Regions from separate parts of the Lysinibacillus sp. NPDC096382 genome, predicted to be linked through region 3. Evidence: riboswitches for the same ligand, from Rfam matches in the RefSeq annotation. Region 3 holds a riboswitch; each other region holds the start of a gene.

Region 1 (3,215 bases), on a different contig from region 3:
TATTTTACTATCGCTATTCCGCAGTTTGTAAGAATTCCGATAGACCATGTGGCAGATGGCTTTATCGCTGTAGCATTAATAACTTTAGGGACGCAACTATCGCAACTTGAAATTAAATCCATGTTCAATAAGATAGTATTCATTAGCTGTTTTACACGACTAGTCATAGGGCCAGCCGTTGCATTGCTAATCATTTTTGCGCTTGGTCTTGATGGTGTCGTGGCACAATCACTTTTTATAGCTAGTTCGTTCCCGACATCGCGAAATAGTTCTAGTCTTGCATTAGAATATGACGTAGAATCGGCAACTGCTGCACAAACAGTTTTATTTTCAACGATTGTGAGCTGTATTACAGTGACGATTGTGATTTATGTGGCGGAACTGTTGTTTACTTAACAGTTTGGTGCTATTCGGAATAAAAAAGATTATTGTCAAAACGTGAGGTTGATTTCCGTTCCGGCTGGGCGCTTTGTCGCTGACGCTTCGCTTTCGCACAGTTAAAACATTTGTCGCTGACGCTTCGCTTTCGCACAGAGCAGAGCTTCCTGGGGGCGTCCGATGAGCCACTCGCGCTGCTCGCTCCAGGGTCTCATCTGTGACGCTGATCCCCGAGGAGTCGCCCAGCCTCCACTCCAATCAACCTATATGCATGGCTTACGTTTAAACTTCTTTCAGTAGAAGTCTCCCATCTCTATAGGTTGTAAGATACAATTCGGGTTTAAGTTACTTTTCAGTGGTGTCCAAGCATCAGCTGAACACGGATCGATAAGGAATTAATATAGATGCAGGCCTAAGCACAATGCCGAATCCAGATGCAATTATGCCGAGGCATAATTGATCAATTGCTGTCGCCAACTTTTGATGATAAGCAAAAAAAACAAATGAAGCTTCCATCTCTTAACAATATCTGCTACACTATCATCAAACTTAATAGCATTAACTAGGGGAGTCTGATGAGTCAGGCTGAGAGGGAAACGCATAGAGGTTTCTTGACCCTTTGGACCTGATCTGGCTCATACCAGCGTGGGAAAGTTAACCATTATTGCACTCAATGTATTTGCAATAACTATACCTTTACATTCTTAGCCGGATCCAAAATTTTTTGGATTCGGCTTTTGTCTTTATTGGGGTGAGCTAGATTCGGTCCTTGTATAAATATAAAAGGGGGCGAAGTAGTTTATGACAACAGTTAGCGACAAGAATATTACGATTATGTCTAGTTTTGAAGGAAGTAAAAAAGTTTACGTAGAAGGTTCTCGACCAGATATTTTAGTGCCAATGCGTGAAATTGCTCTAAGTCCAACGACAGGAAGCTTTGGTGAAGAGGAAAATGCACCAGTACGTGTTTATGATACGAGCGGCCCGTATACTGATCCTGCGTATAAGGTGGACATTACGAAAGGATTGCCAGCTTTATGTAGTGCATGGATCAAAAAACGAGGTGACGTTGAAGAATACGAAGGGCGTACTATCAAGCCAGAAGATAATGGATTCCGCAAAGCTGATGATCCACGAATAAGTGAAAATATTTTTCCGTATTTATCCAAAAAGCCTTTGCGTGCGAAGAAAGGTAAAAATGTAACGCAGCTTCACTATGCACGAAAGGGAATTATTACTCCAGAAATGGAATTTGTAGCGATACGCGAAAATATGGACCCAGAATTTGTGCGCTCAGAGATCGCGGCAGGACGTGCTATTTTGCCATCTAATATTAATCACCCTGAGGCAGAGCCGATGATTATTGGACGTAACTTCCACGTAAAAATAAACGCCAATATTGGAAATTCAGCGGTGTCATCCTCTATTGCAGAAGAGGTAGAAAAAATGACGTGGGCTACACGCTGGGGTGCTGATAACATTATGGATTTATCTACTGGTAAGCATATTCATACGACACGTGAATGGATTATTCGTAACGCCGCGGTGCCAGTGGGAACGGTGCCGATTTATCAAGCGCTAGAAAAAGTAAATGGAGTGGCAGAAGATTTAACATGGGAGGTGTATCGTGATACGTTAATCGAACAGGCTGAGCAAGGTGTTGATTACTTCACGATTCATGCAGGGGTATTGCTACGCTATGTGCCATTAACGGCTAATCGTGTAACAGGCATAGTGTCTCGAGGAGGCTCGATTATGGCGCAGTGGTGTTTATATCACCATCAAGAGAGCTTCTTATATACTCATTTTGAAGAGATCTGCGAAATTATGAAAACCTATGATGTTGCCTTCTCTTTAGGTGATGGTTTACGTCCTGGTTCTATTGCAGATGCAAATGATGAGGCTCAATTTGCAGAGCTAGAAACGCTAGGGGAATTAACGCAAATTGCCTGGGAGCATGATGTACAGGTGATGGTAGAAGGACCAGGGCATGTACCAATGCATCTTATTAAAGAAAATATGGATAAACAGTTAGAGGTGTGTAAGGAAGCTCCTTTCTATACTTTAGGACCGTTGACAACAGATATTGCCCCTGGTTACGACCATATTACATCGGCTATTGGTGCTGCAATGATAGGGTGGTATGGTACGGCAATGCTATGTTATGTGACGCCAAAAGAGCATCTCGGCCTACCAAATCGTGACGATGTTCGTGTAGGGGTTATTACGTATAAAATTGCTGCACATGCTGCCGATTTAGCGAAAGGGCATCCGGGAGCACAGCAGCGTGACGATGCGCTATCTAAGGCACGATTTGAATTCCGCTGGCGCGATCAATTCAATCTTTCGTTAGATCCAGAGCGTGCAGTTGAATACCATGATGAAACATTGCCTGCAGAAGGGGCAAAAACTGCGCACTTTTGTTCAATGTGTGGACCTAAGTTTTGTAGTATGAGAATCTCACAGGATATTCGTAATTATGCAAAAGAGAGTGACTTAAATACGACTGAAGCAATCCACAAAGGTATGAAGGAGAAAGCAGAGGAATTTAAACGGGCAGGCAGTCAAATTTATCAATAATTAGTAAAGCAGGCTTGTGTCAAATTAGGCACAAGCCTTATTAGTTTCATCGGACGCCCCCAGAAAAGCGCCCTGTCGGAACGGAAATCAACCACACATTATGGTGATGAGTCCTCGTTCTGTCATTAATATAAAAAAACTCCATGTGAAGATGTCCTTCACATGGAGTAAAAAGTTGGATTGGATATCAATAATAATGGAAAATTAAACGTTTGTTGCTTGCTTTTCGTATGGGTTTGAAAGATCCATACCTTCTA
Region 2 (3,215 bases), on a different contig from region 3:
CACTAAATAATAGTAAACTTAAAAAAATGATGGCAAAAATCGCTACAAACACGCGATCCGTTCGAAATGATGATTGCGCCAATGTCATATAGACGCCAATCCCCATTTTCGCACCTAACCATTCTGCAATGACAGCTCCCATAACACTATACGTCGCCGCAATCTTAATGCCTGAAAAAATCGACGGGTACGCATATGGCCATTCAAGTTTCCAAAAGGTTTGTGATTTAGTTGCCCCAATCATTTCAAAATAATGTTTCAGCTCAGGTGAGGTTTGACGGAAGCCATCCATTGCCGAAATAACAATCGGGAAAAAGCACACCAGACAAATAATAATGAGCTTTGGCAATAAACCAAAGCCAAACCAAATAATTAAGAGCGGTGCTAGAACGAGCACCGGGACATTTTGTGACATAATAAGAATAGGATAAAATAGCTCCCGCACAAACGTAAAACGATGTAATAGCACAGCAACCGTTAGTCCACACACTATTCCAATGGCAAGGCCTAGAAATGCTAATTGAACAGTCGCTATAGCATGTGGCACAAACGTCTTATACGATTGAAAGCCTTCTTTCAAAATGGCACTTGGTGTAGGCAATAGCCAATGTGGTACGTCTGCAAAACGGACAATAAGTTCCCATATGAATAAGAGGAAGGCGATAAAAATTATCGTCCTTCCTTGTTTGAAAGCCTGCCTCATTACTTGTATTTCTCCGTTAGTGTATTCATTGTAATACCAGATGGCTGATATAAAATTTTCACTTGCGTAATGACATTAATAGCACCAAGCTCAATCATCTTGTCATTCATTTTTTCAATGATTTGTAGTAAAGTCGATAGCTCACCTTCCATTGTCGTTTCTAATGGATGAACTTCATATTTCACCCCTGATGCGTCGATAACCGTAATCGCTGCATCGACAAACGGGATCACATCCTCATATGTTTCAGTTTTCGGGATAATTTGTACACTTATTAATGAGTTTGCCATGTTACTTTGTCTCCTTTTTCGGTAAAAAGTCGTTTGTATATGCTTGTTTTGCGTTAAATTCGCCCTCTAAAACTTTGTTGTCCGCCATCCATTTCGCGTAATTTCCCCAGACAGCTAGCTTTTGCTCGCCCCATTGTGCAGCGTCATCTTGATATTTATCTGCTAGCCATTCCTGACTTTTATGCACAAGGTTTTTATCTAAATCAGGTACTGCTTCTAGTAAAATATTTGCCGCTTCATTAGGGTGTTTTATCGCATATTCATAGCCCTTTGCTGTAGCAGCGACAAATGCTTTTACCGTTTCAGGATTATCTTTAATCATTTTTTCATTTGTAGCAAGTACAGGTGTGTAATAATCTAACTGATCACTATAATCTGTTAAATATAGCATGTTCAGTTTTTCGCCACGCAGTTCTGCTTCTATACCTGTCCATGCATAATAAATCCACGCAAAATCAATATCTTTTTTCATCATTGTGAAGAAATCTATATCGCCTGCATTGACAATATCTAATTTATTAATATCTGCATTTTTTGTTTGCATTAGTGATTGCAGTACTGCCTTTTCAAGTGGCGCCCCCCAGCCACCGTATGTTTTACCTTCAAAATCCTTCGGTGAAGTAATGCCTTTTGATGCAATGGATGCGAAGCCAGAAGTATTATGTTGAATAATCGCCGCGATCGATACTAAAGGTACATCTTGCACACGTGCCTGTGTAATCCCTTCCTGATAACTTACGCCAAACTGAGCCTTGCCAGACGCCACAAGCTGATCTGCTCCCGCTTCGCCTGGTAATATTATATCTACATCTAAGCCCTGTTCCTTAAAGAAGCCAAGTTTTTCCGCTACATATAAACCGGTATGATTTGTGTTCGGTGCCCAATCTAGGACAACCGATACTTTTGTTAATCCTTTAGTATCCTTTTTAGCCTCTTTTTCGCTACAGCCCACTAATGTGAAAAGTGCAGCCATTAGGACCAATAACCATTTTTTCATGCTCAATCCTCCAAGTAAGTAGTGTGAAATGTTCATGAATGAATGTCTTTACCAGAAGAAAGCGTTCACGGTCTGTGTATACAACAAAAGTCTGAAAACAAAAAACGCCCAGGATTCCTCCCAGACGTTTTACAATCAATATCAAAAACTTTCTTTTTGAATAGATGTTCCCTACGCTGGTACGAGCCAAATCAGGTTCAAAGGGTCAGTGTCTATCGGACACAATCTCAGCTGGCAACACCAGCCCCCCTACATTCTTTCCATATGAACTTTTCGTGATTATTATACCCATATCTATCCGGAAATGACAAGGCTCTATTTGCCGAAAGCGCTGCTAATTTAATTTTAAAGCTCCATGCCTTCCTTCAATTCCTTTTGTTGAATAACCGCAATGTCCTTTTCTTTGTAAAAATCATCTTCGGGAGTGCTAGGTAAACATACACAAAACCCTTCAACGGAGAATCTAAATGGAACCTAGACTTACTAATGATGAAAAAAAGAAAAGAAAAAGATTTGCCATTCTAAACGCCGCAATTAAATTATATAGTGAGAATGGTTTTGCAGAGACCAAAGTAGCGGACATAGCAAAGGAAGCAGGAGTTAGTTTTGGCACCGTATTTACGTATTTTAATTCCAAAGAAGAGCTTTATGAATCGGCAATATTGGAGCCCCTGGAGGAAATCAAACCATATTTTATTGAAATAGATGAACACTTTAAAAGTGATCCTCTTGAAGTAATTAAGGAAATGATAGATTGTCATGTGCAACTTTTTGCAACGAGAAGTGAATACCTACGTTTAATTCAACAGGATCTTGCAAGACCTGATCGATTTCCAAAGCTTTTTAAAGAACTAGATGATTTTGTAAAATTATTTATAGACTGTATTTATCCAGTTATTGAAGCTGGGCAAATGCTTGGTTACTTTTATGAAGAATCACCTTCATTAATTGCTGAGTCGTACTTATCCATCTTAAACGGAATGCGTTTAACGTTTATTGATGAATATACAAACATGGTATGGAAGGATATAACGAGACAAGCCCTTAGATTATTCGGACCTATCTCTAATACTTAAACCTTCTCCATCCTACACCCATACTCTATAAAATTAGGAAATTCAATTTTTGATCTACATGGTAAATAGATGATTCCCTTTTTGACACTATTACAGGCCAAGAACCTAAGAAACCATTACTTCCTTTGAGTGCAGTGAGCGCTGGACTC
Region 3 (3,215 bases):
TACAAACTGCGTGGAATAGTAGCCAACAAAGTTTGCAATCTGCCAAGGAAGCCGCAAATAATGCTAGAATGACCGCAGAAATAGCGAAACAGGCTTTTGAGGAATTAAAGCTGAAAATGGATGAAAAGCGCGAGCAATTTTCAGTGAGTATGAAGGAAGCAGGCTTTGAAAGCTATGATGAATTTGCTACTGGGAAGCGTAGCGCGTTGCAAATAGAAGCTTTACGGAAATCTTGCAATGAATATGCACTACAAATCCACACATTACAAGTACAAATTACTGAGGGAGAGAAGCATCTTAAAGGGCAAGAGAAGCAAGATTTAACGACCATGGAAGAAAAGTTAGAGATGCTTCGTGTCACATATGAGGAAGCTTTTAAAGTATTGCAACAAATGGAAGGATTTGCGAAGGCTTGTGCAGACTTTATCAAAAAAGTTGAGGAGACCGAACAGGAGATTCATTTACTTGAAAAAGAAGCGGGGCGAGTAAAGGAGCTCTATGCAATGTTAAATGGACAGAATGTGAAAAAGCTGTCTTTTGAGCGTTATATTCAAATCAATTATTTAGATAAAATAACAGAGGCGGCAAATGTTCGACTTTATCATTTATCCAACGGTCAATTTGAGCTACGACGTTCAGATCGCTTAGAAAAGCATGCCAAGCAAAGTGGGCTAGGACTAGATGTGTATGATGCTTATACAGATCAATTACGAGATGTGAAAACATTATCAGGGGGAGAAAAGTTTAATGCGTCTCTAAGTCTTGCCCTTGGGATGGCAGATGTCATACAAAGCTTTCAAGGTAATATCCGTATCGAAACGATGTTTATTGATGAGGGCTTCGGTTCTCTCGATGAAGAAGCATTAAATAAGGCGATTGATACGCTTATTGATTTACAAGATTCCGGACGTATGATTGGAGTCATTTCTCACGTTGCAGAGTTAAAAGCTACAATGCCTGCTGTGTTGCATGTCGAAAAAGCAATGAACGGTCATAGTCAAACATATTTTGAAGTGAAATAACAAAGAGGCGTATCTCTGTTTGTTGGAAATACGCCTTGTTGTTATTTTTTTTTAGTTACGTTAGGATTTGTTCCTTTTTTTGCAGCGATTACTTTTTTGACAATTGGGATAACGATAGGTGCTAATTTTACAGCGGTTTTAACAACTTTAGATACTTTCACAAAATAACAGCTCCTTAAGTACTATGTGTTCAAGGAGAGGTTAAGATGAAACTTATCGGATCACCCGAACTGCTTGAATAATATTCCAAATAACGACTCCTAATGAAACGAGAATATAAATTGCGAATGAAGCAAACCAAATGATAAGAAAATTATTACTATCTGAATTTAGATCAAAATTAGTGTTGAATGATAAAGTTGAGAAAATAAAGACTGCAAAGAAAATTATTCCGAATGCGACTGGGATTAAATGTGATATTAGTGCTCGAATAGAGTGCCTCTTTACGTCGCTATCTTTTGTCACAAAGTAAACGACTAATGGCACAATAAAGGGTGCAAATAAAATACTGAGATAACTAAAGGCAGATAAAATTTTTTGGTTCTCCATAGTAGTACCTCCTTTTTTAATATTTACGCATGAAAAACGATAAAGTTTCAAAAAAAAAAATGTGGAAGAGGTTGTAATCATAACAGTGTTTGCGTACAATGAGGTTGTTCAATAAAATTAAGATGTACGACCACAAGGGGAGCTGATGATGTCAGCTGAGACTGGGCACGTAATGCCTTGACTCTTCGAACCTGTAAGTTAACACTTGCGTAGGGATTGTGGATAGAAACCGACACTTTTACGATGTGAGGCTCTGTCCTGGCATCGTTTTTTATTTTTTTGATGCCAGATAGGGACATATTTGCCAACTGATTTCTATTCCTGCTCTTGTATCCTACATCGGAACAAAGGAGAGAATATTATGGACAATAAAAAACTGTTAATGCTTGTGGAGATTGCGATATTCGCTGCGATTGGCCTTGTGCTCGATCAGGTTTCCTTTAAAGTATGGGCACAAGGCGGCTCTGTTAGTCTAGTGATGGTACCAATAATTTTAATAGCATTCCGCTGGGGCCTTATTCCAGGCATGACAACCGGTTTACTCATTGGTGTAATGCAAACAATGTTTGGTGCTACAATTGTGCATTGGCTACAAGGAACACTTGATTATGGTGTTGCCTTTACAGTAGTGGGCTTAGCGGCCGTTGTACGTCGACCGGTGCTTGAGGCTGCAAAAAATTTAAACAAAAAGAAAATGGCGCTTTATATTATTTTAGGAACTGTATTAGCAGGTTTTTTACGCTATGCAGCACATACCATTGGTGGCGCTGTATTTTTCGCAGAGTATGCAGGCGATCAAAATGCGTGGATTTATTCAATCATCTATAATGGAACATATATGCTACCAGCAACGATTTTAACAGCGATTGTCGGTGTTCTGCTATTTACGGCAGCACCTCAATTAATGCAACGAAAATCATAACTATTATGCCCTTCACATGAGTGAAGGGTTTTTGTTTTGGCTGTTTTCGAAAAGATTGTTGCTATTCAACTAACGGAGCAGTTTACTTCCAATGTGTGCCTCGTCATGCTTGAAAAAACGCCGTATTCAGGAGGGTCTAATGGGGAAGGCATTCTGCAAAAGAACTAAAGAGATAATTGTAGATGGTTTTCAATTCCACTGCGTTATTAATGAGATCCCTAGTAACAAATTTGTGAATTTTAAAGTCTATTCATCAAAAATATCATATTTTGAAGTCTTGTTTACATGGGAAGGTAGCTGGAACTTCATCCCACATAAGCCAAGCAATTGTGAACGTTTAATTAGATATGCGATTGAAAATGGGTGGGAATTTAGTGTTGAAAAGAAAACGTTTAAAATAGAACAAGGTAATCTTCTCATTGATAAATTAGGACTAACCTCACACATTTCTCATTAAGCTAACGTAGTGCTTTCCTTCAATAAGAATAGGACTTGCGTGTATGATTGAATCCCATACGCACAAGTCCTTTTGTTATGCTTTCACAACCTCTCCTGTAGCTTCACACATGGCTCTATAGCAACAATTAGACTGTTTCCCTCTGCTCCACTAACCACACTCACAGGTTCGTTAAAGGCTCGTTCAACTCTGCTTAGGTACTTGTTACTCAATTCTTGTAGCTGTCAATCTCATTTGTTGCACATTTACCATTTCTCTACCAACC
Region 4 (3,215 bases), on a different contig from region 3:
AAACGTTTAATGGCTCGTGTTTGAAAACATTACTTGTACCCATTATAAAATATAGCTGTAGATCGTCATGTTTCATGAATGATCACCTCGCAGGAATTCTTCAAGTTTTGATAAGCAAAATGATTGGTAGGACCATGTCCATTACCAATAGATAAATCATGAGTTATTGCTAATTGAATAAATTTTTTAGCTTCCTCAATCGCATCTTCTAAAGTTAGTCCACGACCAAGAAAAGCAGTTAATGCAGCGGAAAACGTACAGCCTGTACCATGCGTATTTTTGGTTGCAATACGAGTGGACTGCATGGAAAATGACCGACCATCTTGGAAAAATACATAATCAGTAGCATAACATTTATCCTCTAAATGACCGCCTTTAATAATGACGCATTGAATGCCCATTTGTAATAAGACCTTAGCTGCTTCTTTAATATCTGTTAAAGAATTGATTTTCCTTCCAGAAAGGGTTTCTGCCTCTGGAATGTTCGGTGTTACCACTGTTGCTATAGGTAGCAAACAACTGCGTAATGCCTCAATTGCTTCTTGCTGTAATAAGCTTTCGCCACCTTTTGCAATCATGACAGGATCTACTATAAGCGGACTATTTATTTCAGTTAAAATCCGTGCAATTGATTGAATAATTTCCGAGGAAAACAGCATTCCGGTTTTAATAGCACTTATTGAAAAATCCTCGACAAGCGCTTGGAGTTGTTTTTCGACAAAACTAACTTCAATTGGTAAGACATCCGATACCCCGAGTGTATTCTGGGCGGTTAAAGCTGTAATAACAGACGTTCCAAACACCTTTAATTCCTGGAATGTTTTTAAATCAGCCTGTATCCCTGCACCGCCACCACTATCAGAGCCAGCAATTGTCGTTACAATATGCATCATTGTTCACCACCCTTGGAGAGGCGGTGTAGTTCGTTCAATACTGCAATTTGAAAATCGCCAATATATGGGGTAGAAGAAGCAGCTTGCTCTGCCACTTTTTTATAAAGCGATAATGTTTCTATTAATTGGTCAAATGGCTTATTTCCTACGAGGTAGGAAGCACAACAAATGGCACTCAATAAGCAACCTGTTCCAGTGACTTCTGTCATTTGTGAATTTCCACCTGTAACCCATTGCTGATGTTCGCCATCAGTAATAAAATCCTTTTCACCGGTCACAATAACAATACAATTGTAAAGTTGAGCTACTTTTTGTGCCTCAACTTCTAAAGAAATTGAACCACTACCACTATCTACGCCTTTTTGTTGCCATTCTACATCGGCTATTGCTGCAAGCTCTCCGACATTACAACGAATAGCAGCAAAATTTATTTCCTTGAGTAATTGTTGTACCGTTTGTTTCCGGTAAGTTGTTGCACCTGCAGCAACAGGATCTAAAACAACGGGAATGCCAAGAGCATTTGCTGTTTTTCCTGCAAGTAACATTGATTCTTTCATTCGCTCATTAAGGGTACCGATATTTATTAATAAGCCTGAGGCAATTGCGACCATTTCTTCAACTTCATGACTGTCATCTGCCATAACTGGTGAAGCGCCTATAGCTAATAAGCCATTTGCTTGGAAATTAGCTACAACATAATTAGTAATGCAATGAATTAGTGGATTTTGTTTACGGATAGTATGAAATAACATTTTTAGTCCTCCTTGTTGGATGGACGTAAGCGTGCAAAAAAGGCTCTTTTTCGTGTAGAAAAAAACACGTAAAAGAGCCTTTCATCAGTAAATAGATGTGAATTGCTCCCTACGTCAGTATTAACTAACAGGTTCAAAGGGTCAGGTTTTACCTTCTCAACTCTAAATGAGTCCCCCTGCAATCATGCTTTTAGTTGACCAAAATGTACCATATTATTCATTCGTGTTCAATAGTTTTTTTCTTCATTGCGAAAACGGCACTAATGCTAAGTCGAAATGGATAGTACCAATACGTGACTGATGCCATATAGCAGAGCATGATAGTTGTCACGACTTTAATGAATTGGAGTGAATTCCATTGAAAATGATAAAAATTGAGTTTTATAATGAGCGTACAAAAGGGGGCATTTGCCATGAAAAGAGAAGATTTAATCGCACCAGAGTGGTATAACATTTCAGATGAAATTGAAAAATATGCACAGGATTCTACTAAAAATGCATTATTAGTTTATAACGAAGATGAGGAAATTCAATATTTAACATATCGAGCTTTACTTGAAAAGGCAAACCAGGCAGCACATGTATTTACATCTCAAGGTTTAAAAAAAGGTGATGTTATTTTGGTCATGGTGCCAAGATCAGTTGAAGCGTATATCGTTTATATTGCTGCCTTAAAGGCAGGCTTAACCATTATACCCAGCTCAGAAATGCTAAGAACTAAGGATATTGAATATCGAATCAATCATGCCAATGCAAAAGGCGTTGTTGCATTTGAACCTTATATTGAACAATTCGATAATGTGGGAAGTTTACAAGAAATACAACAGTTTGTCATTGGTCATGCACATGAACCTTGGCAGCCATTGCTTGAAAAAATGCAACATCAACCGACGACTTACATAAGTTCTACACCGACTAAGAGTACAGACATTGCATTTTTAGCATATACGAGTGGTACAACAGGCAATCCAAAGGCAGCGGTTCATACACATAGCTGGGGTTATGCGCATTTGCGAACTACTGCTCCAAATTGGTTAGGTGTACAAGAAGGTGACATTGTTTGGGCTACCGCAGCACCAGGTTGGCAAAAATGGATATGGAGTCCGTTCCTTGCTACATTAGGAAGTGGTGCGACAGCATTTGTTTACAAAGGTCACTTCGATGCGGCAACATACCTTTCATTGCTTGAGAAATTCAATATTAATATTCTGTGTTGCACACCGACCGAATACAGATTTATGGCAGGTCTTGAAAATTTGCAAGACTTTAATTTAAGTACGATACGTCAGGCTGTGTCAGCCGGTGAACCTTTAAATAGTGAAGTGATAAAAGTATTTTCCGAGGTCTTTAATGTACAAGTACGAGATGGTTATGGACAAACAGAGAATACATTACTTGTTGGAACAATGGTAGGGATGGAGGCTAGAATGGGCTCAATGGGTAGACCTACTCCAGGTAATATGGTTGAAATTATTAATGATTTTGGAAATCCTACTGTAATTGGAGAAGTAGGAGATATTGCTGTGCACTGTGAATCACCCGCGTTATTTAAGAAGTATTTAAACGATCC

The links. A riboswitch is a leader RNA that binds a small molecule or an ion and turns the genes downstream of it on or off. The one in region 3 is predicted to bind thiamine pyrophosphate.
Region 1: linked by a shared signal. The riboswitch ahead of thiC (phosphomethylpyrimidine synthase ThiC) and the one ahead of thiT (energy-coupled thiamine transporter ThiT) in region 3 are both predicted to bind thiamine pyrophosphate.
Region 2: linked by a shared signal. The riboswitch ahead of ACIQZA_RS04380 (ABC transporter substrate-binding protein) and the one ahead of thiT (energy-coupled thiamine transporter ThiT) in region 3 are both predicted to bind thiamine pyrophosphate.
Region 4: linked by a shared signal. The riboswitch ahead of thiM (hydroxyethylthiazole kinase) and the one ahead of thiT (energy-coupled thiamine transporter ThiT) in region 3 are both predicted to bind thiamine pyrophosphate.

The regions. Positions count from the first base shown of each region.
Region 1 covers NZ_JBIWFC010000018.1:13,557-16,771, reverse strand. Annotated here, with positions in the region: gene ACIQZA_RS20020 (AEC family transporter) at 1-396, shown strand, start outside; TPP riboswitch at 933-1,047, shown strand; gene thiC (phosphomethylpyrimidine synthase ThiC) at 1,180-2,958, shown strand; gene ACIQZA_RS20010 (catalase) at 3,163-3,215, opposite strand, start outside.
Region 2 covers NZ_JBIWFC010000002.1:125,460-128,674, reverse strand. Annotated here, with positions in the region: gene ACIQZA_RS04390 (ABC transporter permease) at 1-703, opposite strand, end outside; gene ACIQZA_RS04385 (thiamine-binding protein) at 703-993, opposite strand; gene ACIQZA_RS04380 (ABC transporter substrate-binding protein) at 995-1,990, opposite strand; TPP riboswitch at 2,142-2,251, opposite strand; gene ACIQZA_RS04375 (TetR/AcrR family transcriptional regulator) at 2,458-3,066, shown strand.
Region 3 covers NZ_JBIWFC010000015.1:78,918-82,132, forward strand. Annotated here, with positions in the region: gene ACIQZA_RS18650 (AAA family ATPase) at 1-1,022, shown strand, start outside; gene ACIQZA_RS18655 (magnetosome magnetite crystal formation protein family) at 1,236-1,571, opposite strand; TPP riboswitch at 1,697-1,805, shown strand; gene thiT (energy-coupled thiamine transporter ThiT) at 1,933-2,493, shown strand; gene ACIQZA_RS18665 (hypothetical protein) at 2,633-2,950, shown strand.
Region 4 covers NZ_JBIWFC010000004.1:182,864-186,078, reverse strand. Annotated here, with positions in the region: gene thiE (thiamine phosphate synthase) at 1-76, opposite strand, end outside; gene thiD (bifunctional hydroxymethylpyrimidine kinase/phosphomethylpyrimidine kinase) at 66-890, opposite strand; gene thiM (hydroxyethylthiazole kinase) at 890-1,645, opposite strand; TPP riboswitch at 1,735-1,833, opposite strand; gene mbcS (acyl-CoA synthetase MbcS) at 2,059-3,215, shown strand, end outside.